3 regions of the Rhodopseudomonas boonkerdii genome follow, and region 2 is predicted to be linked to each of the others. Evidence: predicted binding sites of a transcription regulator. Region 2 holds the regulator's gene; each other region holds the start of a gene.

Region 1 (10,395 bases), 2.0 Mb from region 2:
TGTGACTCCGCAACTGTCCACCGGCGCGGTGAAGATTCTCGCGGTGACGACGGCGCAGCGTTCGCCATTCCTGCCGGATGTGCCGACGCTGAAGGAAAGCGGCGTGGACGTGCAGTCCGATGCATGGAATGCGCTGGTCGGCCCGGGCGGACTGCCGAAGGAAATGGTCGCCACGATCAATGCGGAGGTGCGCAAGACGCTGACCGAACCGGCGGTGATCGAGAAGCTGAAAGCGCAGCTCATCACGCCCTCGCCGACCACGCCGGACGAACTGCGCAAGCGCATCAACGACGAGAAGGCGCTGTGGGCCGATGTGATCAAGGCAGCGAAGATCAGGATCGAGTAGTCGGACGGCCGTAGGGCGGCGTCATCCGCCGCTCTTCGCCACACGCAATCGGCCGGCGGATTACGCTGCGCTCATCCGCCCTACGGCAGTGGGCAAAGGTTCGAAGAAACCTCTCACACGAACCGGCAGTTTCTTGCCGTCTGCGCCATGCCGGAGGATGACGTCGTCGGCAGGCTGTAGACCGCCGCGCCCGGCATTTCGCCGCGGGCGGGAATGGTGACGGTGCCGTGGTCCTTCACCGTGCCTCTGGCGTTGCTGACCATGACATCGAGGCCACACGCGATCTTGCGGTAGCAATTGTTCTCGAATTCCATCCGGAACGAATACTGGCCGCTGGCTTCCCAGAACCCCGCATATTTGTCGCCGATGCAGAGTTTGGCTTCCTCGGTCCAGTTCTCCGGCTGCGGCCAGAGCAACCACGCACTCGCGCCGCCGATGATGCCGAGAGCACCGATCACCCCCGCAGCCAGCAGTAACTTGCGCTTCCACATCGTCGTCTCCGGGATGGTTTCTCCTTCGTCGCGACGATGAGTTCCGTGGTTCAGATGAAGTACGAGCGGCTCCGGCTAACCTCTCCCCGCATCTTGCGCGGGGAGAGGTCGAGCGGGCTTGCGATGCAAATGTCTTTCGAGACGGTCCTGCAAGACCATCTCATGGTTCGAGACGGCCCTGTCAGCGGCGCAATTGCGCCGCTAGGCCTCCTCACCATGAGGGGCGGAGTTTTCGGTCAGACACTCAGGATGAGGACCGAGTGTGGGATCGTAGACGACCCTCATGGTGAGGAGCCCGCAAAGCGGGCGTCTCGAACCATGCAGGCCGAGCGCCATCCCCATCGCTGAACGCCATATGCGATGCCCTGCTCTCCGAGGGGAGAGGTTGGCGGGGGCCGCGCCGTTCGCGGGTTACTGCCGCGCGAACGGAATGTACTGGTGATATTCCTTCGGCACCTGGCTGCGATAGCGCGCCGGCACCGTGCCGGTCTCAAGGGAGCGGTCGAGCTCCTGCTGGCGCGTCAGCCGCTTCGCCTTCTTTTTCTTCGGCTGCTCATGGTCGCCGGCTGCAGCGGCCTTGTCCGTGGCGGGCGCCTCAGCCGCCGGCTTCGTCGGCGAGCGCACGGCTTCCTTGTCGGCGGGCTTGTCCGTGGCGGCCTTATCTGAAGCGGCCTTGTCGGTGGCGGAGCGCTCCGCTGCCGGTTTCTCTGCGGCCGGTTTCTCAGCGACGGGCTTCTCCACCGGCTTGTCTGTCGCCTTGTCCACCGCCGGTCTGTCGGCAGACTTCTCGGCTGCGGCAACCGGCTCCGCCTTCTCCGCCGGCGCACTCTGGGCAAAACCGGAATCGACCTGGACAATTGCGAACAATGCGGCGACGGCGCTGCAGCCCAGCCATTTCAACATCCGACACTCCAATCAGCTTGCATGAGCGATGGCATTCCGCAGCGGATTCTGCTGTGGTCCCGTTTCGTCGCAGCAAGCGCGTACGCGGTTCAAACCGCGGCATGGATGGTTCACGACCTTCATTGCCTGGAACGCACGCCACAAGGGGACACGCCGAAATGACGACCATGGATCTCAGGCCGCAGGGCGCCACGCATCCGTTCGAGCGCAGCCATGCCATCGTGATTGCGGCCGCGCCCGAGGCCGTGTTCGATTACGTCACCAATCCGAAATCATGGCCGGAATGGCTGCCCTCCTCCCACGCCATCGACTGCGACGACCGCCCGATGGGCTTTGGCGACACGTTTCACGAACACTGGTCGACACGCTCGGGCCCGGTCTCCCTCGACTGGCTGGTGATCGCCTGCGACCGCCCGCGGCTGTGGATCGGACTCACCCACATGAACGCGATCGGGCCGATCGTGGTGCAGTATGACTGCCACGAGATCGATGGCGGGACGAAGTTCATCCGCACGGTACGCAACCCGGCGCGGCCGAAGGAAGCGAGCACGGAGATCGTAGCGCGGATCGATGCGGAGGCGGAATTGGGGCTGGGGAATATCAAGAGGAAGGTGGAGCGGCAGGCGTGACGATGCGCAGGAGGGAGAAGGAAGTGCGCTCGGCTCGATCGTCGATACGCACCAAACCTTCAGCCCATTTCCGCCAGCGGATTGCCGGCATGTCCCGCGTGCCGGTCAGGTGCATCATCAGACACGCTCGATAGTCCGTGCGCGATGGTGCGATTGCGGCCGCCCCGCTTCGCTGCGTACAGCCGCCCGTCGACGCGCTTGTACAGGCTCGGCCAGTCGTCGCCCGGCTGCAATGCGCCCACGCCGAAACTCACGGTGACGTGCCGCGCGCCGCCCGGGATGACGAACCCATGCTGCGCGATGGCGATCCGCAGCCGTTCGGCGTAATCGACCGCGTCCTGCTCGTTCGTATCCGGCAGGAACACCGCAAACTCCTCGCCGCCCAGCCGCCCGACAATGTCGCGCCTGCGCGACGCGCCGCGCAGCAGGCGCCCCACCTCGCCGAGCACGTCGTCGCCGATGTCATGACCGAGGCTATCGTTGATGCTCTTGAAATGATCGATGTCGCACAGAGCCAGCGCGGCATCGCCCGGGCCGCGCCGGTGCAGATGGGCGGACACCCGGTCCTGAAAGCCGCGGCGGTTGAGGATGCCGGTCAGCGGGTCGAGATCGCGTTCGCGGCGCAGGTCGTCGATCATGTCGGACACCGCCGCCGCAAGGATGGCCAGCGCGAGGCCCGCCCCGAGCACGGCGAGCGACAGCTGCAGCGCCTGCCAGAACACCGAATTGGCGAAGGCGGTTCTGTCCACCGGCAGGGAAAATCCGACCGTGAGCAGGGTGCGCGGAAAGAAATGCAAGCCGAACAGCAGCAGCACCCAGAACAACGCCCGGTCGACATAGCGCCCGCGCGCCAGGGCGGTGAGCCGCCACGCGGCGATCACCATCAGCAGGCCGTAGCCGAAATTCTGGATGTAGACCCGGGCGATGAGATTGCGGTCGATGTAAAAGAAATAGGCGAGCAGAAGCACGAAGACGGCCAGGATCGCCATATCGATGAGCGGGCCGAGCGGCCTGCCCGATCGCAGCAGGATGCCTTCCACGGCGGCGATGACGGCCGCGGTGTAGAGTGCGCCCGAGACGATGGCATTGGGCCCCGCGCCGGGCGGCCAGCTCAGGATCTGCGACATGGCGCCGAAGGCAAACAGCACGCATGCGGCGGCCAGCCAGAACAGATAGTTGCGCTTCCTCTCGATGAGCCACGCGCAGACAAAGGCAATCCCGAAGACGACGAGGATGCCGGGCGCTATCAGCTGGAGCGTAGTCTTGACGACGACCCCGTCCATCTCACTCACACTTTCCAACAGGCCGCGCCGTCATGGCGCGATCACCCAGACATCACGTGCCTCGTAGCCAGAAAACGCTATCGAATGTGATCGGAAATGATTCAAATTCGAAACGATCGGCCCGAACGGGGACCATCGCCCCCGCCGTCACATCGCGTGCAAGCGCCCGCCCCCTCGCCGCTCGAGAGCGGGAAAGAGGCCCTAGCCCTTCTTCTTCACGTCCTTCACATTCGAAAACACGATGCCTTCGGCGCGTTCCTTGGTGTAGTTCAGATAGAAGTCGTTCTTCGCCAGGAACACCGGATCGCCATCGACGTCGTCGGCCACGCCGGAATTGTTGGCGCTCATGAAGGTGTCGAGCTTCTTCCTGTCGTCCGACGAGATCCAGCGCGCCAGCGAGAATTCCGAGACTTCGAAACTCACCGGCAGCTGATATTCGGCATCGAGCCGCGCCTTCAGCACGTCGAGCTGCAGCGGGCCGACGACGCCCACCAATGCGGGCGCACCGTCGCGCGGGCGAAACACCTGCACGACGCCCTCTTCCGACATCTGCTGCAGGGCTTCCTTGAGTTTCTTGGCCTTCATGGCGTCGCCGAGGCGGACGCGGCGGACGATTTCCGGCGCGAATGAGGGCACGCCGATGAAGGTGATGTCCTCGCCGTCGGTGAGCGTGTCGCCGATGCGCAGCGTGCCGTGATTGGGGATGCCGACCACGTCGCCGGCATAGGCCTCATCCGCAATGGCGCGGTCCTGGGCGAAGAAGAACTGCGGCGACGACAGCGACATGTTCTTGCCGGTGCGCACCAGCTTCGCCTTCATGCCGCGCGTCAGCTTGCCCGAACACAGGCGCGCGAAGGCGATGCGGTCGCGGTGGTTGGGGTCCATATTCGCCTGGATCTTGAACACGAAGGCCGACATGCGCGGCTCCTCGGCTTCCACCTTGCGCACATCCGCCTCCTGCGCGCGCGGCGACGGCGCGAAGCGGCCGAGGCCTTCGAGCAGATCGCCGACGCCGAAATTGCGCAGCGCCGAGCCGAAATAGACCGGGGTCATGTGGCCTTCGCGGAAGGCCTGCAGGTCGAACGGCTTTCCGGCCTCCTTGACGAGTTCGAGTTCGCCGGCGATTTCGTCCGCATCGAGATTGGCGTTGCGGCTGGCGAGTTCGGAGATGGCGATCTGCTCGGCCGCGCCGGTCTTGGCGCCGCCGCCTTCGAGCAGGCGGATGCCTGATGTCTCGATGTCATAGGTGCCGACGAAATCGCGGCCGCGGCCGACCGGCCAGTTGATCGGCACGGTGTCGAGCGCCAGCGTCTTCTCGATCTCGTCGAGCAGATCGAAGATGTCGCGGCTCTCGCGGTCCATCTTGTTGACGAAGGTGATGATCGGGATGTCTCGGAGACGACACACCTCGATCAGCTTCAGCGTGCGCGCCTCGATGCCCTTGGCGGCGTCGATCACCATGATGGCGGAATCCACCGCCGTGAGCGTGCGATAGGTGTCTTCCGAGAAGTCTTCGTGGCCGGGCGTGTCCAAGAGGTTGAAGACATGGCCCTGGAATTCGAACGTCATCACCGAAGTGACGACCGAGATGCCGCGGTCGCGCTCGATCTTCATCCAGTCCGAGCGCGTGTTGCGGCGTTCGCCTTTCGCCTTCACCTGGCCGGCAAGATTGATGGCGCCGCCGAACAGCAGCAGCTTTTCCGTCAGCGTGGTCTTGCCGGCGTCAGGATGCGAGATGATCGCGAAGGTGCGGCGGCGGGCAACCTCGAGGGCAAGCGGCGACGCTTCGGAATTGGAGAGGGCTGCAATGTCGGACATGATGGGGCTGTGGCAGGTAAAATGCTGGTGATCAAGGGCTTTTGCCGGATGTGGCGACCTTCGGCCGCGTTGCGATGCCCATGCTTGGCACCCATATAGACCGGGCGAGGACGACCTCCAAATCAATCCATCATGCGCAGGGAACGGCCCTGCCTGTTTCAGGGGGTCTTCCCATGGCCTGGGCTATTCTTTTCGTTGCCGGTCTGCTCGAGGTCGGCTGGGCCGTGGGGCTCAAATATACCGAAGGCTTCACAAAACTCGTTCCCTCCGTCCTGACGCTGACCAGCATGGCCGCGTCGGTCGGCATGCTGGCGCTGGCGCTGAAGGAATTGCCGATGGGAACCGCCTATGCGGTGTGGACCGGCATCGGCGCGGTCGGCACCGCGGCGCTGGGGATCTATCTGTTCGGCGATCCCGCCACGGTGGCGCGGATCGCCTGCATCGGACTGATCGTGGCGGGGATCGCAGGGCTCAAGCTGGTGAGCTGAGCTCCTGCTCCTGCCCCCACTCCCGCCCTCATGGTGAGGAGCGGCCGCAGGCCGCGTCTCGAACCATGAGATGGCCTGGCTCCCGAGCTTGTTGCCATCCTTCGAGACGTGCGCTGCGCGCACTCCTCAGGATGAGGGATGGAGCTAGATAAAACTCAGATGCAGCAGCTTCACCGCCCACCATGTCGCCGCGGCGACGATGGCGGCGGCGGGGATGGTGATTACCCAGGCGTAGACGATCGAACTCGCCACGTTCCAGCGCACGGCCGAGACGCGCCGTGCGGCGCCGACGCCGACAATGGCGCCGGTGATGGTGTGGGTGGTGGACACCGGCACGCCCATGAAGGTGGCCGCGAACAGGGTCGCCGCGCCGCCGGTCTCGGCGCAAAAGCCCTGCATCGGATTCAGCTTGGTGATGCGCAGCCCCATGGTGCGGACGATGCGCCAGCCGCCCATCAGGGTGCCCAGCGCCATCGCCGCCTGGCACGAGATCACGACCCAGAACGGTACCGAAAACTCGCTGCCGAGATAGCCCTGCGAATAGAGCAACACCGCGATGATGCCCATGGTCTTCTGGGCGTCGTTGCCGCCATGGCCGAGCGAATAGAGCGAGGCCGAGACGAACTGCAGCACGCGAAAAGCGCGGTCCACCGCAAAGGGCGTCGAGCGCACCGAAGCCCACGACACGATGGCCACCAGCAGCAGCGCCAGCAGGAAACCGATCAGCGGCGAGAGCACGATCGCAAGCAGCGTCTTGATCACGCCGCTCCACACCGCAGCCGACAGACCGGCCTTGGCGAGGCCAGCCCCCAACAGCCCGCCGATCAGCGCATGCGAGGAGCTGGAGGGAATGCCGAGCGCCCAAGTAACCACATTCCACACGATGGCGCCGACCAGCGCCGCAAAGATCACCTGCGCATCGATGATGCCGGGATCGACGATGCCGGTGCCGATGGTGTTGGCGACATGCAGGCCGAACACCATGAACGCGATGAAGTTGAAGAACGCCGCCCAGAACACCGCATATTGCGGGCGCAGCACGCGTGTCGAGACGATGGTCGCGATCGAATTCGCCGCATCGTGCAGGCCGTTGAGAAAATCGAACAGCAGCGCGACGGCGATCAGGCCGATCAGCACCGGGAGTGCGAGCGTGGCGTCCACTGGCCCTGCCCTTACACTTGCTCGATGACGATGCTGCTGATCTCGTTGGCGACGTCGTCGAAACGATCCGCCACCTTTTCGAGATGCTTGTAGATCTCGGCGCCGACCACGAAATCCATGGTGTTGGCGTCGCGATGTTTGAGGAACAGCTCCTTCAGCCCGATGTCGTGCAGGTCGTCGACGCGGCCTTCGAGCTTGCCGATCTCCTCGGTGAGCGCGGTGAGCAGACCGAGATTGTCGCCGATCTTGTCCATCAGCGGCACGGCCTTGCCGATGAGTTCGGCGCATTGCACCAGCAGCGTGCCGATCTCGCGCATCGGCGGCTCGAACTGGCGCACCTCGAACAGCATCACGGCCTTGGCGGTCTGCTGCATCTGGTCGATGCTGTCGTCCATCGCGCCGATCAGGTTCTTGATGTCGATGCGATCGAACGGGGTGATGAAGCTGCGGCGAACGGCCGTCAGCACCTCGCGGGTGATGTTATCGGCATCGTTCTCGAACTGGTTGACGCGCTGGCAATAGACCGGCGTCTCCTCGCCGCCTTCCAGCATCCCCGCCAGCGCCCTGGCGCCCTCGCTCACCGCACGCGAATGCTGGGCGAACAGGTCGAAAAACCGCTCCTCCCGCGGCAGAAAGGATCGGAACAAGCGCAGCATCGGGGGCACCTAGAAATCAGGACGGGAGGCGCGACCGGAACCGCCCGGCGGCCCGTTGTCACGAAACCGTCATAAATCACATCCGGGAGGTGGGGGCAATCGCCGGGGCACCCGTGCGGGGTCATCCACCGAATTGTGCGTGCGGATTTTTATGAGGTGACACAATGACTTCGCGAAAATGCGAGAACATTGGCGGCCGTAGGCGGATGAGGCGCAGCCGTAATCCGCCGTTCTTCGCATCTTGCATCGGCCGGCGGATGATGCGGAGTTTTATCATCGGGCGCGCTTCGCGCGACCCGTTGGCTCATCCGCCCCACGGCGGAGCCGAAACGCAAAAAACGCCGCGGTTTTCCGCTGCCGATAGTCACGGACGTGGAACGGTCCGGAGCGACGACTGATTGGCATGCGCAAGAGGATTTTTCAGTGCGGCTCCTGGAGCATCCCCACCCGTCCTGCCGCCACCCTCCACAGGCAAGGCGTAGCCGATGATGGCCTTCACGACCCAGCGATCGGATGCCGGCGTCAATCCGTAGCCGATGCCAAAATTGACACCGACCTCGTTTACCTTGAAGTCCGTTACAGCAAACATCGTATGCTGTTGATTGCTCAAAGTATCGAAACTGCCGATACGCCCCAGATCGGAATAGTACTCGACACCGAAAGACAGGTCGTCGGTGAGGCGGCGAGCGACGCGTGCCGCCGGCGTAAAGGTCGCCTCGCCGGATTGGCCGAAGCCGATATCCACGATTGGATTGACGATAAGTTCGTAGCCGGCATTGCGCACGCCTATGATCGGTCGGATTTCCATGCCCCATCGCGTCTGCGCAAATGCGGGTGTCTCGTGGCTGAGTTCGAAATTGATGCCGTAGAAAAAGTTTCGCTTGTCGGCATTCGGTGACACGAAGAGGGAGCGCACCTTGAAGGCATCCGAGTAGAAGCGCTGGTCCTGGATCGAGAATGGAAGATACAGGCCGACCTCCCACCAATCCGTGACGCCGTAAGCGAATTCCGGGGTGCCGTTGAGGCTTCGGTTGGATGGAATGCCGCCTGCGAAGGGCGGCGTCTTGCTGCCCAGAGCGACGTAATTGAGATGCTGCTGGATCGTGAGCTGACCGATCTCGGCAATGCTGCCGTTATAGACTTGGATTTCGTCTACGGCTTTTGCCGGCCCGGCGTTCGTGACGAAGAGACATGCTGCCGCCAGCCATGACACACGACCTCGAGACAAGATAGCGTTCACCATAGCTGCCACCTGGCTATGCCGCTCCGATGAGAATGCCAACCGCAAGGACGATGGCGCCGCCAAGGACGATCTGGAAAACCGCCTGAAGAAACGGCGTGTCCATATATCGCGCCCGAATGAAGGCGATGGCCCACAGTTCGAAGAAGACCACGACCCCCGCGATGGCCGTCGCGATCCAGAACGCATTCGCCCAGTTGTCGGGGACGAGATACGGCACGCTGTGTCCAAGTCCGCCGACGGTCGTCATCAGGCCGCAAACAAAACCTCGAAGCCATGGTGAACCGCGCCCCGTGAGCGAACCGTCGTCTGAGAGCGCCTCGGCAAAGCCCATGCTGATGCCGGCGCCGATCGATGCGGCAAGGCCGACGAGAAAAGTCTGCCAGTTGTTGTGCGTCGCGAATGCCGCCGCAAATAATGGCGCAAGCGTCGAGACCGATCCGTCCATCAGCCCGGCCAGCCCGGGTTGGACATATTGAAGAACGAAAATCCGCCGCTGCGTCGCATCCTCGGCAGACCGCGCACTAGCGTTCAGGATGTCGGTGGTGATCCTGGCAGCATATTGCTCGTGATCCCTTTCCTCCTCGGCGAGATCCGCGAGCAAACGGCGCAGACCGACATCGCTCGCCTGCTCTGCCGCGCGGATGTAGAACCGCTGCGCCTGCAGTTCCATCGTCTCCACCTCGCGGCGAATGACGTCCAGCGACAGGTTCTTGGTCAGCCAGACGGGGCGGCGCTTGAGAAAACCCTTCACGTCCTCGCGCCGGATCGGAGGGAGGTTCGGACCGAAGCGTTTTTCGTAGAGATCGAGCAGCCGGTGGCGATGCCCGCGCTCCTGCTCCGCCATGGCTTCGAATATGCGGGCGGTGTCCGGGTAGCGTTCCTGAAGGTCCTCCGCGAATGTCGCATAGATGCGGCTGTCTTCCTCCTCGGCGGAGATGGCTACCGCCAATACCTCACGCTCGGAAAGTGCGGAAAAAGGCTTCATGGGGACCCACGCAGATTAGAATAATTCTAAATGCGATATTCGGTCGCAGAGGGCAGGTCAAGCGCGGACCTCCTCCTTCCGCGCATATTGTCTGCTGGGCAATGGAGTGCAGCGGTGTTGCCGCCTCATCGACGCCCTCCCACCAACGCAAAACGCCGCCTTGCGGCGGCGTTGCGCTGGTCGATGGTATCCGCCCTGCCCTTACAGCGAGCGTTTGAAGAGGTGGCCGATCTCGCCGATGATGCCACGGCGGAAGGTGAGCACGCAGACCACGAAGATCACGCCCTGGATCACCGTCACCCACTGACCGAAGCCGGCGAGATATTGCTGCATGGCGATGATCACGAAGGCGCCGACCACCGGGCCGTAGAGCGTGGCAAGGCCGCCCACCA
Region 2 (10,395 bases):
CGGCGACAGCCGCGCCCAGGGCGGCACCGGGCTCGGCCTGTCCCTCGTAAAGCACATCCTGAATCGTCACCGCGGTCGCCTGCTGATCGAGAGTGTGCCGAAGAATGGAGCGACGTTCACCGCGGCGCTTCCGGAAGCGAAGCCGGTGAATCCAGACGCCTGACGGTCTCGCTGCAGCACGGCTCTCCGCCTGTGCTTTATGTTGGCTGGAAGGGGAAATCTGCGTGCCTTTTTACGCCGATTTTCGCGGCCCTAGCCCATGCGACATGGCGTCACCATGCCATGTTCGCGTGCCCTGAGCGTCGTTCTCAGGAATACCGGATTCTTCCCATGGAAACATATTGTTAACCGTTGAAGCCCGGTCTGTTGCCGCGCGCAAGCTTTGTCATGATCGGGCGCAAAAACCTCGTTTCTAATGCGGACGGCGGTATAAAAATCCGACGAACGTTAATATTATCAATGGCTTGTCGTAGTCATCCAACTGTCATCCAACTATCATAAAAGGTCAACCGACCGCACCTACATGGGCGGAGTGAGCGCAATCGGGCGCATCTGTGCATCGCTCACGGCAAATTGGAGATACCCATGAAATTCCTCAAAGCGATCGTCGCTGCGGGCCTCGTGGCCGCCTCGACCTCGGCCTTCGCCGCCGACATCACTGGTGCCGGCGCGACCTTTCCGTTCCCGGTCTATTCGAAGTGGGCCGACGCCTATAAGAAAGAAACCGGCAACGGTCTGAATTATCAGTCAATCGGTTCGGGCGCCGGCATCAAGCAAATCCAGGCCAAGACCGTGACCTTCGGCGCTACCGACGCGCCGCTCAAGGCTGAGCAGCTCGAGAAGGACGGCCTGGTTCAGTGGCCGATGGTGATGGGCGCGATCGTTCCGGTCGTGAACCTCGAAGGTATCAAGTCGGGTGAACTCGTTCTCTCTGGCGAAGTTCTCGCCGACATTTATCTCGGCAAGATCAAGAAGTGGGACGATGCCGCGATCGCCAAGCTGAATTCGAAGCTGAAGCTGCCCTCGGCCGATATCACCGTCGTTCGTCGTTCGGACGGTTCGGGCACCACCTTCAACTTCACGGACTATCTCTCGAAGGCTTCGGCTGACTGGAAGTCCAAGGTCGGCACCGGCACCGCGGTCGAATGGCCGGTCGGCGTTGGCGCCAAGGGCAACGAAGGCGTTGCCGGCAACGTTGGCCAGACCAAGAACGCCATCGGTTACGTCGAATACGCCTATGCCAAGCAGAACAAGCTGACCTATGCCGGTCTGATCAACAAGGCTGGCAAGCCGGTGCAGCCGACCGTCGCCGCCTTCCAGGCTGCTGCTTCCAATGCTGACTGGGCCAAGGCTCCAGGTTACTACGTGATCCTGACCGATCAGCCGGGCGATGCTTCGTGGCCGATCACCGCTGCGACCTTCATTCTCATGCACAAGACCCCGACCGACAAGGCGGCGTCGGCTGAAGCGCTGAAGTTCTTTAAGTGGTCGTTCGAGAAGGGCGGCAAGGCCGCCGAAGAACTCGATTACATCCCGATGCCGGACTCGGTCGTCAAGCTGATCGAGAAGACCTGGTCTTCGGACATCAAGAGCTAAGCTGTGGCTCTTCGGCGGAGGAGAGGGGCATCTCTCCTCCGCTTCTTTCCAATTGATTTATTTCGTCTCTTTTCTTGATCGGACTTCGCGCCCTGGCAGGCCCATTCAGGGTGTCATGTTTCGGGTATCAGGTAGTAACTTAGGGGACTGGGCGTGGCAGATATGGCCGTACAGAGCTCTTCGATGGACGCCGCTGGACCGTATGATCGCGCCAAGGCGCTCAATGCATTCAAGACCGGCGACCAGGTTTTCTATTGGCTGACGCGCATTTCAGCGCTCTCGGTTCTGTTCATTCTCGGCGGTATCATCCTGTCGTTGATTGCCGGCGCATGGCCGGCGCTCAAGGAGTTCGGCTTTTCCTTTCTGTTCACGCAGCGCTGGGCGCCGTCCGCAGATCCGCCAGTGCTCGGCGCGCTCGGCCCGATCTACGGTACGCTTGTCACCTCGGTGATCGCCATGGCGATCGCCATCCCGGTCGGCATCGGCATCGCTATCTTCCTTACCGAATTGTGCCCGCAGTGGCTGCGTCGCCCGATCGGCATGGCCGTCGAACTGCTCGCCGGCATTCCCTCGATCATTTACGGCATGTGGGGCTTCTTCGTGCTTGGCCCGTTCCTGGCCAATCATTTTCAGCCCTTCATGATCGCGACCTTCGAAGGCGTACCAGTGCTTGGCACTATCTTCGCCGGTCCGCCGTCCTATCTCTCGCTGTTCAATGCTTCGCTGATCCTTGCCATCATGGTGCTGCCCTTCATTACCTCGATCTCGGTCGATGTATTCAAGACGGTGCCGCCGGTGCTGAAGGAGGCGGCTTACGGCGTCGGCTGCACCACCTGGGAAGTCGTCCGCAATGTCGTCATCCCCTATACCCGCGTCGGCGTGATCGGTGGCGTCATGCTGGCGCTCGGCCGTGCACTCGGTGAGACAATGGCGGTGACCTTCATCATCGGTAACTCGTTCCGTATCACCGGCTCGTTGTTCGGTCCCGGCACGACGATCTCCGCGGCCATCGCCTCGGAATTCGCGGAATCCGATGGCTTGCATCAGTCCGGCTTGATCCTGCTCGGCCTGCTGCTGTTCATCCTCACCTTCCTGGTGCTCTCAGCTGCTCGGCTGATGCTGCTGCGCCTCGAAAAGAAGGCTGGTAAGTAACATGAGCCTCAATCCGATTTACGTTTCGCGGCGTCGCAACGACAAGATCGTTCGCATTCTCTGCCTGGGTGCCGCTGTGTTCGGCGTTACCTGGCTGGCTCTGATTCTGTTCACGCTTTTCTATAATGGTATCGCGGGCCTCAGCGTCCAGATCTTCACCCAGAACACGCCGCCTCCCGGTTCGACCGAGGGCGGCCTGCTCAACGCGATCGTCGGTTCGGTCATCATGACCGTGATCGGCGTCGGCATCGGTGCGCCGCTTGGTCTGTTCGCTGGTACCTACCTCGCGGAATATGGCAAGCACGACAAGCTCACCTCGGTGATCCGTTTCATCAACGACGTGTTGCTGTCGGCGCCCTCGATCATCATCGGCCTGTTCATCTATGGCGCGGTGGTGGTGCCGATGCGGGGTTTCTCGGCCATCGCAGGCGCGCTGGCGCTTGCCGTGATCGTGATCCCGGTCGTGGTCCGCACCACCGAGGACATGCTCGGTCTCGTGCCCAACCCGCTGCGCGAAGCGGCTTCGGCGCTTGGGCTGCCGCGCTCGCTGGTGATCAAGCGGATCGCCTATCGTGCGGCACGTGCCGGCCTTATCACCGGCGTGCTGCTGGCGACTGCCCGCGTCGCTGGTGAAACCGCGCCGCTGCTGTTCACTGCCTTGAGCAACCAGTTCTTCAGCCTGGATCTCTCACGCACGATGGCCAACCTGCCGGTGACCATCAACAACTTCGTCCAGAGCCCCTACGAATACTGGAAGCAGCTCGCCTGGAGCGGTGCGCTGATCATCACCCTGACCGTCCTTGCCCTGAACATTGGCGCGCGCATTCTCGGCGCCGAGAGGAAAGCAAAATGAGTGATCTCTCTCTTTCCGCCGGCAATCCCGGCGTCTCGATGCCGTCGCTCATGCCGCAGACCGATGCGCGTCCCAAGGTCAGCGTGCGCGATCTGAATTTCTACTACGGCGAACACCACGCCCTGAAGAAGATCAACCTGAATCTCGCCACCAACCGCGTCACCGCCTTCATCGGGCCGTCGGGCTGCGGCAAGTCCACGTTGTTGCGCATTTTCAACCGCATGTATGACCTCTATCCGGGGCAGCGCGCGGAAGGCCAGGTCATGCTGGACAGCCAGAACATTCTGGATCCGAAGCTCGATCTCAACCTGCTGCGCGCCCGTATCGGCATGGTGTTCCAGAAGCCGACCCCGTTCCCGATGACGATCTATGAAAACATCGCCTTCGGTATCCGCCTGTATGAGAAGATTTCCAAGGCGGAGATGGATGTACGCGTCGAGAAGGCGCTGCGTGGCGGTGCGCTCTGGAACGAGGTCAAGGACAAGCTGAACGCCTCGGGCCTCAGCCTGTCGGGCGGCCAGCAGCAGCGTCTGTGCATCGCGCGCACCATCGCGGTGCGTCCGGAAGTGATCCTGTTCGACGAACCTTGCTCGGCGCTCGATCCGATCTCGACCGCCAAGGTCGAAGAACTGATCGACGAACTCAAGGATCAGTACACGATCGCCATTGTGACCCATAACATGCAGCAGGCGGCGCGCGTCTCCGACACCACCGCCTTCATGTATCTCGGTGAGCTGGTCGAATTCGATCAGACCAACAAGATCTTCACCTCGCCGAGCGACCGCCGCACTCAGGATTACATCACCGGCCGTTTCGGCTGACGCGATCAACTCGCGAGAGGATTGAGCTATGGCTTTTGAACATACGACTAAGGCCTTCGACGACGATCTTCAAGAACTGACCCGTCTCGTCGCCGAGATGGGAGGCCTCGCCGAGCGTCAAATCGTCGAATCCGTCGACGCCCTGATCCGCCGTGACGTAGCCCTGGGCGCGCGCGTGGTGGCGACCGACGCGGAAATCGACCAGCTGCAACGGATGATCGAAGAGCGTGCCGTTCTCACCATCGCCAAGCGTCAGCCGATGGCGGTGGACCTGCGCGAGATCGTCGGCGCGCTTCGCGTTGCCACGGATCTCGAGCGCATCGGCGATCTCAGCAAGAATATCGGCAAGCGTGTCAATGCGCTGGATAGCGATTTCCACCCGCTGAAGCTGATCCGCGGCCTCGAGCATATGACCGATCTGGTGAATACCCAGGTCAAGGCGGTGCTTGACGCCTATGCCGCGCATGACCTGCCGGCAGCGATGAGCGTATGGAAGGGCGATGAGGAAATCGACGCGATCTGTACGTCGCTATTCCGCGAGCTTCTCACTTACATGATGGAAGATCCGCGCAACATTTCGTTCTGCATCCATCTGATGTTCTGCGCCAAGAACATCGAACGGATTGGCGATCACGCGACCAATATCGCCGAGACCGTATTCTACATGATCGAAGGTCAGCAGATGGTCGACAAGCGTCCGAAGGGCGACATGACCAACTTTGCGACACCGGCGAGCTGAGGCTCGCCGCGACGTCCCTGAACGAAAGATAGGAACGAGCCATATGAACGCGCGCATTCTGGTAGTGGAAGACGAGGAAGCTCTGACCACACTGCTGCGCTACAATCTCGACGCCGAAGGTTACGATGTCGAGACGGTTGCCCGCGGCGACGATGCCGACACCCGCTTGAAAGAGCGCGTACCGGACCTCGTGGTCCTCGACTGGATGCTGCCGGGGTTGTCCGGCATCGAACTCTGCCGTCGCTTGCGGGCGCGGCCGGAAACCAAGGCGCTGCCGATCATCATGCTCACCGCCCGCGGTGAGGAGAGCGAGCGCGTTCGTGGCCTCGCCACCGGCGCGGACGATTACATCGTCAAGCCATTCTCCGTCCCGGAGTTGCTGGCCCGTGTGAAGGGTCTCTTGCGTCGTGCGGCACCGGAACGTCTTGCCACCGTACTTGCCTTCGGCGATATCGAACTCGACCGCGACAAGCGCCGGGTCGTCCGTGCGTCGCGTCCGATCGATCTTGGTCCGACCGAATATCGGCTGCTTGAGTTCTTCCTCGAGCATCCCGGCCGCGTGTTCAGCCGCGAACAGCTGCTCGACAGTGTCTGGGGCCGCGACATCTATATCGATGAGCGCACGGTCGACGTTCACATCGGTCGTCTGCGCAAGCTGCTCAATCCGGCCGGCGAGCCCGATCCGATCCGCACCGTTCGCGGCGCCGGCTATGCGCTCGATGATCGTTTCGACAAGGCGGCGGAGTAACTCTGCTTCCATACGGTTCGCCCTCATCCAGAGGAGCGGCCGTAGGCCGCGTCTCGAAGGATGGATACGGAACGCCCACAACTCATGGTTCGAGACGGCGCTGCGCGCCTCCTCACTATGAGGGCGGAGATGATGGCTCTTCCCGATAGCAAAATACGAAAAATGCCCGGCTCGTCGCCGGGCATTTTTGTTAGCTCATTACTCTTTCGCTTACCGCGGCGGCTTCGGTGCAGTGCGACGGCGATCCGCTGCCGGCTGATAGGCGATGCGCGAATGGTGCGCGCAGTAAGGAGCGCCCGCCACGGCCTTGCCGCCGCAGAAATAGAAATCGGAACTGGCCGGATCGCCGACCGGCCAGTGGCAGGTGGCGTCGCTGAGTTCGACGAGCTGCAGGCGTTGGCTGATCGGGATCACATTGTCGACCGCGATCGGATCCGGCTCCATCTCGACGTCGTAGTTGTGCGCCAGCGCAGTGTTGCCACGGGCCACGGGGCGCGGCATTCGCACCATTTGGGCCGGTCGCGGCTTGCGCGGGCGCGGCGCGGCGGACGAAGGGCTCTTGGCGCGGCCGGACAGGCCGAGCCGATGCACCTTGCCGATCACGGCGTTACGGGTGACGTTACCGAGTTCCGCTGCAATCTGGCTGGCGGAAAGGCCGCCCTCCCAGAGTTTCTTCAGCTGTTCGACGCGATCGTCGGTCCAAGTGATTACCGTCATCGCCAAATCCCTTCGTAGGCGTCGGGCCGGATCGGCTCCGACGCTGCGACTTGAAATCGTCAAAAACCTCGCTGTCAGAATCCCTTAGCGCTCACCGGATGCATGACTGCTTCCGGCCTTACGCCGTACCGATAGTGTATAAGGGTCTACTGCCGCACGAGATGTCGTATCCGACAAGCCAAAAACTACATGATGCCGCGACTCACGCGCAAGAGTCGGCCGAGTCACATCCACATGCTTTGTGTCAACCAAGCAGAAAAAGCGGCTTTTTGTGCGCCCCGGGGTGGCTTGAAAGCCACTATGCGCGGTTGACACCCCGGGTGGCCCCCATAGAATATCGCGCGCGTGCCGCCCGAGAAGGGCGGCACGTTTCGTTTTGAGGGTCCGCTGCCCCGTGTCGCACTGTTGTCATCGATAGTGCCCGACATCGGTGGGGGCCACAGGCTGATTGATCGGAACCGTTATGACCAGCAACGCACCATCCTCGCAAATTTCTCAGGCTCACCTTCTGCCTGTCTTCGCGCGCGCAGATGTGGCGTTCGAGCGCGGTGAGGGGGCCTGGCTGATCTCGACGACCGGCGAGCGCTATCTCGATTTTACCAGCGGTGTTGCGGTCAATTCGCTCGGTCACGCGCATCCGCATATGGTCGCAGCGCTGCAGGAGCAGGCCACCAAATTGTGGCACATGTCGAACCTGTTCAAGAGCCCGGATGGTGAGCGCCTCGCCGCGCGGCTTTGCGAAAATTCGTTCGCTGATTTCGTGTTCTTCGCCAATTCGGGTGCGGAAGCGATGGAGTGCGCGTTGAAAGTGACGCGGCACTATCATTTCTCCAAGGGGCATCCCGAGCGCACGCGCATCATCACCTTTGAAGGCGCGTTCCACGGCCGCACGCTCGGCACGCTCGCCGCGACCGGCGCCGCCAAGTATCTCGAAGGCTACGGGAAACCGCTGGAAGGCTTCGACCAGGTGCCGCTTGGCGATCTCGATGCGGTGAAGGCGGTGATCGGTCCGGAGACCGCCGGCATCCTCATCGAGCCGCTGCAGGGCGAAGGCGGCGTGCGGGCTGCGTCCAATGTGTTCTTCAAGGCGCTGCGCGAGCTGTGCGACAAGAATGGCATCCTTTTGATCTTCGACGAGGTGCAGACCGGCATGGGCCGCACCGGCACGCTGTTCGCCTACCAGCGTCTTGGCGTGACGCCGGATGTGATGTCGCTGGCCAAAGCACTCGGTGGCGGTTTCCCGATAGGTGCTTGCCTTGTCACCGCCGCTGCGGCTGAAGGCATGGCGCCGGGCTCGCATGGCTCCACCTTCGGCGGCAATCCGCTCGCCGTCGCGGCGGCGAACTCCGTGCTCGATGTGATGCTGAAGCCCGGTTTCTTCGATCAGGTGACGAAGATGGCGCTGTTGCTGAAACAGAAACTCGCCGGCGTGGTGGATCGTTATCCTACTGTGCTGTCAGAAGTGCGCGGCGAAGGCATGCTGGTCGGCCTCAAGGCCGTGGTGCCTGCTGCTGACCTCGTCGGTGCGCTGCGCGATGCCAAGCTGCTCACCGTGGGCGCGGGCGACAATGTCGTGCGCTTCCTGCCGCCGCTGATCGTGACCGAGTCCGATATCGACGAAGCCGTGCAGCGCCTGGAGCAGGCCTGCGTCGTGCTCGCAAAGGGAGCCGTGTGATGAGCACGACTCCACGGCACTTCCTCGATCTCACGGCTGTCCCGGCCAACGAACTCCGCAACATTCTCAACGCAGCCGGTGCCATGAAGGCGAGGTTGAAGAGCAATGGTGCAGATCCCGATCGCCCGCTGAAGAACAAGACGCTCGCGATGATCTTTGAAAAGCCCTCGACGCGCACGCGTGTGTCTTTCGAGGTCGGCATGCGTCAACTCGGCGGCGAAGTCGTCATGCTCACCGGTGCCGAAATGCAGCTCGGCCGCGGCGAGACGATTGCCGACACGGCGCGCGTGCTGTCGCGCTTCGTCGACATCATCATGATCCGCATCCTCAATCATGACGCGTTGATGGAGCTGGCGAACAACGCCACCGTGCCCGTCATCAACGGCCTGACGCGTTTCTCGCATCCGTGCCAGGTGATGGCCGATGTGATGACCTACGAGGAGCATCGCGGTTCCATCAAGGGCCGTACTGTGGCCTGGGTCGGCGACGACAACAATGTGCTGATGTCCTGGGCCCATGCCGCCGAGCGCTTCCAGTTCAAGCTCAACATCGCGACTCCGCCGCAACTCTCGCCGAAGAAGGCGTTCAAGGACTGGGCGAAGGCATCCGGTGCAAATATCACCTTCTCCAACGATCCCGATGCCATGGTGAAGGGCGTCGATTGCGTCGTCACCGATACCTGGGTGTCCATGGGCGACAAGGAAGGCGAGACGCGCCACAACCTGCTGCGCCCGTATCAGGTCAATGAGCGCTTGATGGGTTTCGCGAACAAGGACGCGCTGTTCATGCACTGCCTGCCCGCCCATCGCGGCGAGGAAGTCACTGACGAAGTGATCGACGGACCGCAGTCGGTGGTGTTCGACGAAGCCGAGAACCGTCTGCATGCGCAGAAGGGGATTCTGGCGTGGTGTCTGGGCGCGGTGGGGTGAAAGCACCCGCTCACTGTCATCGCCCGGCTTGACCGGGCGATCCAATACATTCTGACATCAGCGATAGACCCATAGTACTTGATACTGGATGTCTACTGGATTCCCCGCTTTCGCGGGGGATGACAGTCATTGTGTGCTCAGGCGGCTGCCTTCTTCGGCGCGAACCGTCCGTAGAACGTCTCGCCCTTCGCCGCCATTTCCTCCAGCAGTTTGGGCGGCGTGAACCGCGAGCCGTACTTCTTCTCCAGCTTGTGGCAGAGCTCGACGAATTTCTTGGTGCCCATGAAGTCGATATAGCTCAGCGTGCCGCCGGTGAACGGTGCGAAGCCGAAGCCGAGGATGGAGCCCACGTCGGCCTCGCGCGGGTCGACGATCACATTGTCCTCGACCGTGCGGGCGGCTTCCACCGCCTGCACCACCAGGAAACGCTGCTTCAGCTCCTCGACATCGAGCGTGTCGGGATCGAGCGCCTTCGGCAGCAACGGTGCGATCCCTTTCCATAGCGCTTTCGAGCCCTTGCCCTTCGGCGGATACTCGTAAAAGCCCTTGCCGTTCTTGCGGCCAAAACGCTCCTGCTTTTCCACCATCTCGACGATCAGCTTCTTCTGCGCTTGATCGACCGCCTGCGAGCCGAGATCGGCTTCGGTGGCCTTCATGATCTTCAGCACCAAGTCGAGCGCGATCTCGTCCGACAGCGACAGCGGACCGACCGGCATGCCGGCCATTTTGGCGGTGTTTTCGATCATCGCCGGCGGCACACCTTCGAGCAGCATTTCGAGGCCTTCGGCCGTGAAACGCAGCACGCAGCGATTGGCGAAGAAGCCGCGGCTATCATTCACGACGATCGGGGTCTTGCCGATGACGCGGACATAATCGAGCGCGGTGGCGAGCGCGACATCGCCGGTGTTCTTGCCGACGATGATCTCTACCAGCATCATCTTCTCGACCGGCGAGAAGAAGTGGATGCCGATGAATTTCGACTGGTCGGTGAATTCCTCGGCCAGCGAGTTGATCGGCAGGGTCGAGGTGTTGGAGGCGATGATCGCGCCTTCCTTCAGCAGCGGTTGCACCTTCTTGTAGATCTCGGCCTTGACGGAGCGATCCTCGAACACCGCTTCGATGACCAGGTCGCATTCGCGGATCACTTCGAAATCGGCCGTCGCGG
Region 3 (10,395 bases), 880 kb from region 2:
GCGGGCGGCGCGCGGTGCGCGCTGAACTGTCGCTGTGCGGCGACGCTGAGCTGGCGGGTTCACCACCACGGGCGGCAGGTTCTGTGCGCCGTCCCGGGCGGCGCTCGATTGCGCCATTGCCGAGTCGAAAGGCAGCATGCTGAGCGCACCGGCGGACGACAACAATGCGAGCCGCAACAAACCAATGATATTCAAGTTGATCCCCCATCGTCCCTGCCAACCGCAGCGGTCGCAGATCAGCTGAATCCCGAGCATTGGGGTTAGGCGGCCATGCGTGTATAGGCCAATAGAACCGCTCCAAAATCGTCACAATGGACGAGGCTGTGACCCAAGCGCCGCACTTTGTGGCCGGCGATGTCGCCGCCCAAGACGGGCATTCCCCACAACTGCAATCGCTGCTTTCTGCTTCCTCCCCTCCGCAAGCTCGGATAGGTTGCCGGCAACAATGATGGCCGACAAGGCCGATGTGAGGAGAGGAAGCATATGACCGGACTTCGCGTGTTTTGCAGCGCAACGATTGCCGCGACGCTGATGGGCGCAATCACCATGCCCCCGACCGGCGCAGTGGCGCAAAGCGCGGCCTACCCGAACCGGCCGATCACGTTGGTCTTGCCCTTTGCCGCCGGCAGCGGCACCGACACCACGACACGCCTGATCGCCAAGGAACTCGGCACTGCGCTGAATGTGACGACCGTGATCGACAACAAGGCCGGAGCCAATGGCTCGATCGCCGCCAGCTTTGTCGCCCGCGCGCCGGCCGATGGCTACACGCTGTTCGTGACCACGAACACGACGCATTCCGCCAATCCGTATCTGCTCAAGAACATGAACTACGATCCCATCAAGGATTTCACGCCGATCGCACGCACCGGCGACCTGCCCTTCATGCTGGTGATCAATCCGGAAATTCCGGCCAATTCGGTGGAAGAGCTCATCGCGCTCGCCAAGAAAGATCCCGGCAAATACAGCTACGCCAGCGGCAGCTCGTCCGCGATCGTCTCGGGCGCGACCTTTGCCCGGCTCGCCGGCCTCGACCTGCTGCATGTTCCCTACAAGAGCTCGCCGCCAGCCATGACGGACGTCATCGCCGGCCGCGTCAGCATGATGTTTACGGACGTGCCGACCGGCCTGCCCCATGTGAATGCCAAATCGCTCAAAGCACTGGCGGTGACGACCAAGTATCGCTCCAAGATCATGCCCGACCTGCCGACCATGGACGAAGCCGGCGTCAAAGGTTTCGACGTCACCTCATGGCAAGGTTATCTCGGGCCAGCCAATCTGCCGAAGGACATCGTCGTCAAGCTCAACACCGAAATCCGCAAGATCGTCGAACGTCCCGATATTCAGAAGGAGCTTGCCGGTCGCGGCATGGAAGCGTTCTCCGGCACACCGGAAGAGTTCGATGCCTTCCTCAAGGAGCAACTGGTCGTGTGGAAGAAGCTCATCGAGGAAGCCGGGATCGAGAAACAGTAGCGCGAGTTTTCGCACGATCCGGGCTATCTGCGCTCACAATCCCAGGAACTTGAACGGCGGCGCATCCATGAACTGCGCCGTCGTATCTCCGGAACAAGCGAGAGCAAGCTGCGCGCCTCCGACGCGAACGGTCGCCAACCCGTAGCCATGGCGACCGCATGTCGCAGGGATTTCCCCCGCTGTCATCTCTCCTTCATGGAACTGTCAGGGCATCGTAATCGCACCTCTTCAGAACACCGCGCGTGGTCCCCACCCCTCTCAGGAGACAATCCATGCGCAGCACTTTGCTCTGTTCCGTCGCTTCCCTCATGATGCTCACTTCCGCGGCTTTCGCGCAGTCGGAAGGCGAATTCCCCGCCAAACTCGCCGGCCATGCCGTATTGCCAGCCGATTCGACCATCGAGGCACCCACCGATGCGCCGAATGATCTGAAGACGTCCGGCAAATACACCACCGGCAAGCGCGTCGAGAAGCTCGGCAGCGTGATGGGCAAGTCGAAGGAACGTGACACCGGCATCGCGCTACCCATGAAGGGCCAGCCGCTGCAGGGACATTCCGGCATCAAGACCATGCCCGATGGCTCGTTCTGGGTGCTGACCGATAACGGTGCCGGCTCCCGCGCCAATTCGCCGGACTACATGATCTATCTCAACCGTCACAAGATCGACTGGAAGAGCGGCAAGATCGAGAGACAGGAAACCGTCTTCCTGCATGACCCCGACAAGAAGGTGCCCTTCCGTATTGTCCATGAGGATACCGCCAAGCGCTACCTGACCGGCGCCGACGTGGATACCGAGGGTTTCCAGATCATTGGCGACAATTTCTGGATCGGCGAAGAATTCGGCCCTTACATCATCAAGGCCGACAAGACCGGAAAGGTCCTCGACGTGTTCGAGACCGTGGCCGATGGCAAGCCGGTTCGCTCGCCCGATCATTGGCAGGTGGCAACGCCGGGTGCGCCGGGCGCGAGCTACACCAACGTCAACCTGCGCCGCTCCAAGGGCTATGAAGGCCTCGCTTCCTCAAAGGACGGCAAGTTCCTGTATGGCCTGCTCGAAGGCCCGATCTGGGATGCCGATAAGAAGGACTGGGAGAAGGTCGATGGCAAGGAAGCCGCGCGCATCCTCGAATTCGACGTCGCTGCACAGAAGTTCACCGGCCGCTTCTGGTATTATGTGTTCGAGACCAACGGCAACGCCATTGGCGACTTCAACATGATCACGGCCGACAACGGCCTGATCATCGAGCGTGACGACGGCGAAGGTACCAAGGACAAGGCCTGCGCCGACGGCAAGCGCGGCAATGACTGCTTTCCGGATCTGCCGAAGCTGAAGCGCGTCTACAAGATCGAGATGAATGACGCCAATGTCGGCAAGCCGGTCCGCAAGATTGGTTTCATCGACCTGCTGAAGATCCAGGACCCCAACAAGCTGGCCAGGAAGCCGCTGAATGACGGCGTGCTGGCCTTCCCCTTCTTCACCATCGAGAATGTCGATCAGGTCGATGCCACGCACATTATCGTCGGCAACGACAACAACCTGCCGTTCTCCTCCAGCCGCGACCCGAACAAGGCGGACGACAACGAGTTCGTCCTGCTCGAAGTCGCGGATTTCCTGAAGGCGAAGTAAGCCGGTCTCGCGCGAGCGCCTGAAACGCAAAAGCCCTTCCGCAAGGAAGGGCTTTTCTTTTCCGACGTGTCCCCGACGCAGCCGCAGCGGGAGAGAAGGCGGGCTACGCTGCACGCACCTTGGCGAGGAAGTTATCCACTGCCGTGCGCAGCATGCCCGACTGGCTCTCCAGCTCCCGTGCATTCGACAGCACCTGCGAGGCGGCGGAACCGGTCGCTTCGGCCGCACTGCTGACGCCACCGATGTGATTGCTGATCTCGCTCGCGCCCGCGGACACGGACTGGATATTGCGCGCGATTTCCTGTGTCGCCGCACCCTGCTGCTCCACTGCCACCGAGATTGTGTTGGTGATCTGGCTCATCTGCGCGATGGTGCCGGTGATCGCGCCGATCGAGGCGACAGCTTCGCTAGTCGAGGCCTGCATGGCGGCAACCTGTGCGGAGATTTCCTCGGTCGCCTTGGCAGTCTGGCTGGCAAGCGCCTTGACTTCGGAAGCGACCACCGCAAAACCGCGACCGGACTCACCGGCACGTGCAGCCTCGATGGTGGCGTTGAGCGCCAGTAGATTGGTCTGCGATGCGATGCTGTGGATCAACTGCACCACTTCACCGATCTTCTCGGCGCCGCTCGACAGGATCTGAACGGTTGCATTGGTACGCTCGGCATCGCTCACCGCCTTGTTGGCGATTTCACTGGATGCCGAGACCTGGCGCAGCACTTCGCTCACCGATGCCGACAGTTCTTCGGCCGCCGAAGCGACTGTGCTGACATTGTCGGACGAGCGCATCGACGCGGCGCTGACGGTGGCCGCGCGCGAGCTGGCGTCGCTGGCCGTCGTCGTCATCGACTGCGCGGTGCTCTGCATGCCGACGGCCGCCGTGGAGACCGAGCGTACGATGCCTGTGACGCTGCGTTCGAAATCGGTCGCCATGGCTTCCATCGCGGCGCGGCGCTCGGCGGCAATACGCCCCTGGGCCTCCGCCTCGACTTGTTCCAGCGAGCGAATGCGCAAGGCGTTATCCTTGAACACCTGAACGGCCTTGGCCATGGTACCGACTTCGTCGCGGCGGCCGACACCGGGAATGTCTGAATCGAGTTCGCCCTTGGCAAGCGTTTCCATACGTGCGCCAAGCTGGCCGAGCGGCCCCGTAATGCTGCGGCCGATCAGCCATGCGATCGCGCTGGCAACGGCAGCGATAGCGAGCATTGCAAGGCCGATGGCCCAGATGATCGGCTTCAGATGCGCATCGAGATCGTCGAGATAGGCGCCGGTGGCAATGAACATGTTCCAGCCGGGAAGCGCTGCCGCATAGCCCATCTTGCGTGACGGCACCGTCTCATTCGGTTTCTGGAATTCATAGGTCAGGACATGCGACCCCTTGGCGGCGACACCATCGCGAAATTCACGCGTGATGGCCACGCCGTTGACCTTCACATCGATCCGGTTCGAGCCCGGCTTGAAGCCCGGCAAATGCACAACCTCGCCATCCATCGTGTAGATGAAGAGGTAATTGCCGTTATCGTAGGTCATCGGCTCGATACGGCGCACCAGTTCGGCCGCAGCGGCCTCCTTGGTCAGCTTGCCAGCAGCAACATCCTTCTGGATGTCTGCAGCGACATTCATCCCGATCTCGACGATCGATTTCAGCTGCAGCATGCGTGCATCAAGCATCTCGCGCTTCATCATCTGAGCTGCGAAAATGCCGGAGGCGCAGAGGCCGATCACGGTGACAGCCACCAGGACGACCAGCTTGTAGGTGATACGGATATTGGCGAGCTTCACGGCTTCATTCCCCCAGGCACACGGCTGCTGCCGTTGATTCCTGGATCAAACGTATCCGGGTAGTGTTCCCAAATCCTTACCCCCTGCCGGCGGCGTGGCTTCTCCGTGCCGGTCTCGGAGCAAAATTGCCCGTAAAACACGAAATCCCCGCCTTGCGGGCGGGGATTCCGGAAGCCGTCACTCCGTCAGGAAGCGCTTAGAAAGCGAGCGTTTTCGCCTGCTTCACCTGCGGCAGGGCCTGGACCTTGGCCAACACTTCGGCCGGCACCTGCCCATCGACTTCCACCAGCGCGATGGCGTCGCCGCCCAGGGCCTGCCGGCCGAGATGGAAGGTAGCGATGTTGATCTTCGCATCCCCCAAGAGCGAGGCGAAGGCGCCGATAAAGCCAGGCTTGTCCTCATTGGTGATGTAGATCATCGACTTGCCGAATTCGGCATCGACGCGGATGCCCTTGATGTCGACAAGGCGCGGCTTGCCGTCGGCATAGACCGTGCCGGACACGGCGCGTTCCTGCTTCTCGGTGGTCACGGCAATGCTGATCAGGCTTTCATAATCGCTCTGCGCGGCACGGACGACTTCATCGACGACCATACCACGGGCCGACGCCACGCTTGGCGCCGATACGACATTGACGTCACCCAGCATCGGCCGCAGCAGGCCGGACAGCGCAGCCGAGGTCAGCGCCTTGATCTTCATCTCGGCCACGGCGCCTTCATAGGTGATGGTCACCTTGGCGATATCGCTGTCGGTGAGCTGGCCGGCGAAAGAGCCCAGCTTTTCGGCCAGCTCGATGAACGGCTTCAGCTTCGGCGCTTCTTCCGCGGTGATCGAAGGGAAATTGATCGCGTTGGAGATCGCGCCGGAGAGCAGATAGTCCGACATCTGCTCGGCGACCTGCAGTGCGACATTCTCCTGCGCTTCGTTGGTGGACGCACCGAGATGCGGGGTGCAGATCACATTGGGATGGCCGAACAGCACATTCTTGGTGGCAGGCTCCTCGACGAATACGTCGAAAGCGGCGCCAGCGACCTGCCCGCTGTTGAGCGCATCGACCAGCGCCTGCTCATCGACCAGGCCGCCACGGGCGCAGTTGATGATGCGGACGCCCTTCTTCATCTTGGCGATCGCCGCGGCGTCGATGATGTTCTTCGTCTTCTCGGTGAGCGGCGTGTGCAGCGTGATGAAATCCGCGCGCTTGAACAGTTCGTCGAGTTCCACCTTCTCGACGCCGATGTCCCTTGCACGCTCCGGCGACAGGAAGGGGTCGAAAGCGATCACCTTCATCTTCAGGCCAAGCGCACGATCGGCGGCGATGGCGCCGATATTGCCGCAACCGATCACTCCGAGCGTCTTGCCGGTGATCTCGACGCCCATGAAGCGGTTCTTCTCCCACTTGCCGGCCTGCGTGGAGGCATCGGCCTGCGGGATCTCGCGCGCGAGCGAAAGCATCAGCGTGATGGCATGTTCGGCCGTCGTGATCGAATTGCCGAACGGCGTGTTCATGACGATGATGCCCTTGGCCGTGGCCGCGGGGATCTCGACATTGTCGACACCGATTCCGGCGCGGCCGATCACCTTCAGGCGCGTCGCCTTTTCGATGATCTTTGCGGTGGCCTTGGTCGCCGAACGGATGGCGAGCCCATCATAGTTGCCGATGATCTCGGCGAGCTTGTCTTTGTCCTTGCCGAGATTGGGCTGGAAATCGACGTCAATGCCGCGATCCTTGAAAATCTGGACGGCGGCAGGAGAAAGAGCGTCGGAAATGAGAACTTTTGGGGCGGTCATGGGATGTGATCCTGAGAATGGGAGCCAATGAAGAAGCGACAAACGCCGTAGGCTCCCTCTCCCCGCCGGGGAGAGGGTCGGGGTGAGGGGCGCCACACGCTCCGTCAGAGCGAAAGGCCCCTCACCCGAAATTCGCGTTGCGAATTTCGACCTCTCCCGAGCGAGGAGAGGTTAAGGGAGAAGGATTACGCCGCCTTGGCGAGCGCGGCCTTGGTCTCGGCGAACGCCCAGTCGATCCACTGCGTCAGGATCTCGACGTCCTTTGCTTCCACCGTGGCGCCGCACCAGATGCGCAGGCCAGCGGGGGCATCGCGATAATGCGCGAAGTCGAAACCGGCATTCTCCTTCTCGACGGCCGCGACCAGCTTCTTGGCGAAGTCGGCCTGTGCGTCAGGAGACAGAGCCGTGATAGCGGGATCGACCACCTTCATGCACACCGAAGTGTTGGAGCGGATCGCTGGATCGGCGGCGAGGAAGTCCACCCACGGCGTCTTCTTCTGCCAGTCCGACAGCACCTTGGTATTGGCGTCGGCCCGCGCAATTAACCCCTTGAGACCGCCTACCGACTTGGCCCAGCCGAGTGCATCGAGATAGTCTTCGACGCAGAGCATCGACGGTGTGTTGATGGTTTCGCCGACGAAGATGCCTTCGTTCAGCTTGCCGCCCTTGGTCATGCGGAAGATCTTCGGCAGCGGCCATGGCGGCGTGTAGCTTTCGAGGCGTGCAACGGCGCGCGGCGAGAGAACCAGCATGCCATGGGCGGCTTCGCCGCCCAGCGCCTTCTGCCAGGAGAAGGTGACGACATCGAGCTTCGCCCAGTCGAGCGGCTGCGCAAAGGCGGCCGAGGTGGCGTCACAGATGGTCAAGCCTTCGCGGTCGGCCTTGATCCAGTCGGCATTGGGCACGCGGACACCCGAGGTGGTGCCGTTCCAGGTGAACACCACATCGCTGTTCGGATCGACCTCGGACAGATCCGGCAGTGCGCCATAACCGGCATGCAGCTTCACCACATCCTTGAGCTTGAGCTCCTTGACGATATCCGAAACCCAGCCCTCGCCGAAAGACTCCCACGCAACCGTGGTGACGGGGCGCGGGCCGAGCAGCGACCACAGCGCCATCTCGACGGCGCCGGTATCCGAGGCCGGCACGATACCGATGCGATAATCGGCAGGCACTTCAAGCACTTCACGCGTCAGATCGATCGCGAGCTTGAGCTTGCTTTTGCCGATCTTGGCGCGGTGCGAACGACCGAGGGCGGCATCATTGAGTTTTTCGGGGGTCCAGCCGGGGCGCTTGGCGCAAGGGCCGGAAGAGAAATGCGGCACGTTCGGCCGCGAAGCGGGCTTCGCTGCAGTCATCGTCTATCCTTCCAGATAGTAAGCCTCCCGTTGGGGGGAGGTGTCCCGGGACCGCAGATATGGGAAAGGCCCCGAAGCGTCAAGCAACTTCGGAGCCTTCACGGGCGATTGATGATGCGGTCAGACGGCGCCTTCCACCGACCCGGCGACGCTATCGCCCTGGCCGCGATGCGCAGGGGCAACTTCCCGGTCATCGAGAGACGGTTCAGCGGACGCCAACGGCGCATCTTCCAACAACTCTTGAGCTTCGACCACCAGCTGCGCAGCCCTTCGTCTGCTCCCCATCTTCATCACGCTCTGGTCAGCGACCTTCACGACATAGTCAGTACCGATTTTCTCAATGGAGTAATTTTTCATGCTCATTCCAACGTCCCAGACGTGGATAGATACGTCGCCAAATCCCGACCGTTCCGAAACGAACGCCGTCGGAGCCGTGCTGGTTTACGGACTGTTAAAGAGATCGCAGAACGGCGGCGCCCCATGATACCGACCATCGGCAGGCGTCTTCGTTCGATGTCTCGAAACAAAAAAGAGCAGCAAGTGTATTGCTGCTCTTTCGCCTTTTATTTGGCAGACACCGGACCTTGATCAAAACCTGTAGCCGATGCCCACGCGCGCACTATTCATGCTGGTGGCGACATCCTTGACCTTGACGAAGCGGGCATACTCCCACTCGGCACGGGCGAACAATCCGCCAACCAGATTGAACTCCGTACCAACACCGAAGCTGTAGCCTCCGGCGATGCTGTCTTCGCCCCCTTCGGATCGCGTATTGGGAACGTAGGAAATAGCATACGGCCCCGCCACGGATGTGGCTCCCGTGGTCGGGTCAGTGTAAATTTCGCGCCTGGACACGTTGACGGTCGCATCTCGATTGACGTTGATGCGTCCGAGTGCAACGCCGGCGAAGGCGTAGGGCATGAACGCGCCGGCATCCCAGCCTAGCCGCGCCCGCAATGTCATGATGTCCTTGATCTCGGTCGTCGCCGATCCAGCGAGTCCGACATTGTACAGGTAAGTCGTATTAGGTGGCGGCGTGCTGTCGCCGGAGTTGATTTCGCGTCCCATCGCGCCGCTCGACGACCCACGAACATTGCTGAGATTGGAATAGCTGATCTCAAGACCGATAACCGCATCTTCCCACTGCCAATTACGACCGACAAAGCCACCAAAGCCGGTGCCGGTCGCATTCTTCGATTCGAGAAGCGACCATTGACCGACCGGGTTTTGCAAAACGCTATTTCGGAGAATGTAGTCGGTCAGGCTCTTGTTGGCATTGCCCATATCGAGCTGGGCGGCGGAGTACCCGAACTGACCGCCGACATACCAGCCCTCCCAGTTGCGGCGACCGGAGCTTTCCGCGAAGCCACCGCGCAATGCCGGGAAATCCTCTGGCCAATCCGCCGCATGTGCAGCACTAGCGACAACTGACATCAAAGCCACAATGACAAGACGACGCATCACGACAATTCCCCAACTCACCAACTGGCCTGATCATGCGCCGTTAACCTTAACCGTTGGTTGCGATCACGCGGCCCACTCAAAACAAAACGGCGCGGGATGCCCCCGCGCCGTTAAGTAGTATTAATCTCAGATGTGCACTTAACCCTTGCGGATCAGCGGAGGCGGCGGCGGCGCGTAGGCCGGCGGGGTATCAAGATTCCAGCGCACGCCGAGTTTCAGATCGTGCGATGTGATGTCCTTGAACTGCATCGAGACGCCGCGGGTGAAGCCGTCATAGGTCGCGACGGGTCCGGTCGCTCCGTTACCCAGGTTCATGTAGCTGTAGCCGAGTTCGACGGTCATCGCCGGATTGACCTTGTAGGCCAGACCCGTATGCAGCGCCCAGGCGAAATTCCATTTCGATGCAGCGGGCGCACCGGCATAGCTCGGGAACGGGCCGCCGATAAAAGGGTTGCCGTTGATGTCGTAGCCGACATTGGTGGCGCCGTTGTCGGTGTAGTTCGCGATGTTGACGCGCGCCATGCCGACACCGGCACCGACGAACGGCGTGACGCACCACCAGGTGCCGAGATCCACATAGCCATTCGCCATCACGACCCATTCGGACTTCGTGGCGCTATAGTTATTGACGCCGTTGCCAACGATCCCGCTTGCCGGGAACGTGACGTTATCGGTGCCCTTGAAGTTTGAATTGCCGCGATACTGGCCGGTGATGTCGCCGCGCAACCAGTTGTTGAACTGATAACCGATGCCGACCTGATAAATTCCAGCAGAGTCGAAAGAAGTCGTCTGATTCAGCGAATTGAGATTTGCGTTTCGTCCATCGCCCATCTCGATGTTCTTCACGCGCTGATTGCTGAAACCGATATCACCGCGCAGATACCATCCACCGAAGTCTTCGAC

Evidence for each region. Region 2 encodes PhoB, which activates phosphate uptake and scavenging genes when phosphate is short. Its sites were predicted from a motif close to TGTCATNNANCTGTCAT; they were not measured.
Region 1: E0H22_RS12085 (DUF47 domain-containing protein) is a predicted target of PhoB. The motif match lies at 7,832-7,848, and genes of this name have one in related genera.
Region 3: E0H22_RS07160 (esterase-like activity of phytase family protein) is a predicted target of PhoB. The motif match lies at 1,654-1,670, and genes of this name have one in related genera.

Annotation. Positions count from the first base shown of each region.
Region 1 covers NZ_CP036537.1:2,606,589-2,616,983, reverse strand. The annotation lists gene E0H22_RS12125 (Bug family tripartite tricarboxylate transporter substrate binding protein) at 1-346, shown strand, start outside; gene E0H22_RS12120 (hypothetical protein) at 460-837, opposite strand; gene E0H22_RS12115 (hypothetical protein) at 1,249-1,740, opposite strand; gene E0H22_RS12110 (SRPBCC family protein) at 1,899-2,369, shown strand; gene E0H22_RS12105 (GGDEF domain-containing protein) at 2,429-3,652, opposite strand; gene E0H22_RS12100 (peptide chain release factor 3) at 3,854-5,470, opposite strand; gene sugE (quaternary ammonium compound efflux SMR transporter SugE) at 5,644-5,958, shown strand; gene E0H22_RS12090 (inorganic phosphate transporter) at 6,103-7,119, opposite strand; gene E0H22_RS12085 (DUF47 domain-containing protein) at 7,131-7,775, opposite strand; gene E0H22_RS12080 (hypothetical protein) at 8,140-9,018, opposite strand; gene mbfA (iron exporter MbfA) at 9,032-10,003, opposite strand; gene E0H22_RS12070 (branched-chain amino acid ABC transporter permease) at 10,205-10,395, opposite strand, start outside.
Region 2 covers NZ_CP036537.1:642,430-652,824, forward strand. The annotation lists gene E0H22_RS02990 (sensor histidine kinase) at 1-163, shown strand, start outside; gene pstS (phosphate ABC transporter substrate-binding protein PstS) at 586-1,596, shown strand; gene pstC (phosphate ABC transporter permease subunit PstC) at 1,750-2,748, shown strand; gene pstA (phosphate ABC transporter permease PstA) at 2,750-3,601, shown strand; gene pstB (phosphate ABC transporter ATP-binding protein PstB) at 3,598-4,422, shown strand; gene phoU (phosphate signaling complex protein PhoU) at 4,451-5,161, shown strand; gene phoB (phosphate regulon transcriptional regulator PhoB) at 5,205-5,909, shown strand; gene E0H22_RS03025 (GcrA family cell cycle regulator) at 6,120-6,626, opposite strand; gene E0H22_RS03030 (aspartate aminotransferase family protein) at 7,090-8,301, shown strand; gene argF (ornithine carbamoyltransferase) at 8,301-9,230, shown strand; gene E0H22_RS03040 (3-hydroxyacyl-CoA dehydrogenase NAD-binding domain-containing protein) at 9,368-10,395, opposite strand, start outside.
Region 3 covers NZ_CP036537.1:1,524,191-1,534,585, reverse strand. The annotation lists gene E0H22_RS07170 (TonB-dependent siderophore receptor) at 1-138, opposite strand, end outside; gene E0H22_RS07165 (Bug family tripartite tricarboxylate transporter substrate binding protein) at 532-1,473, shown strand; gene E0H22_RS07160 (esterase-like activity of phytase family protein) at 1,746-3,101, shown strand; gene E0H22_RS07155 (methyl-accepting chemotaxis protein) at 3,205-4,884, opposite strand; gene serA (phosphoglycerate dehydrogenase) at 5,081-6,670, opposite strand; gene E0H22_RS07145 (phosphoserine transaminase) at 6,856-8,028, opposite strand; gene E0H22_RS07140 (hypothetical protein) at 8,149-8,391, opposite strand; gene E0H22_RS07135 (outer membrane protein) at 8,617-9,489, opposite strand; gene E0H22_RS07130 (outer membrane protein) at 9,631-10,395, opposite strand, start outside.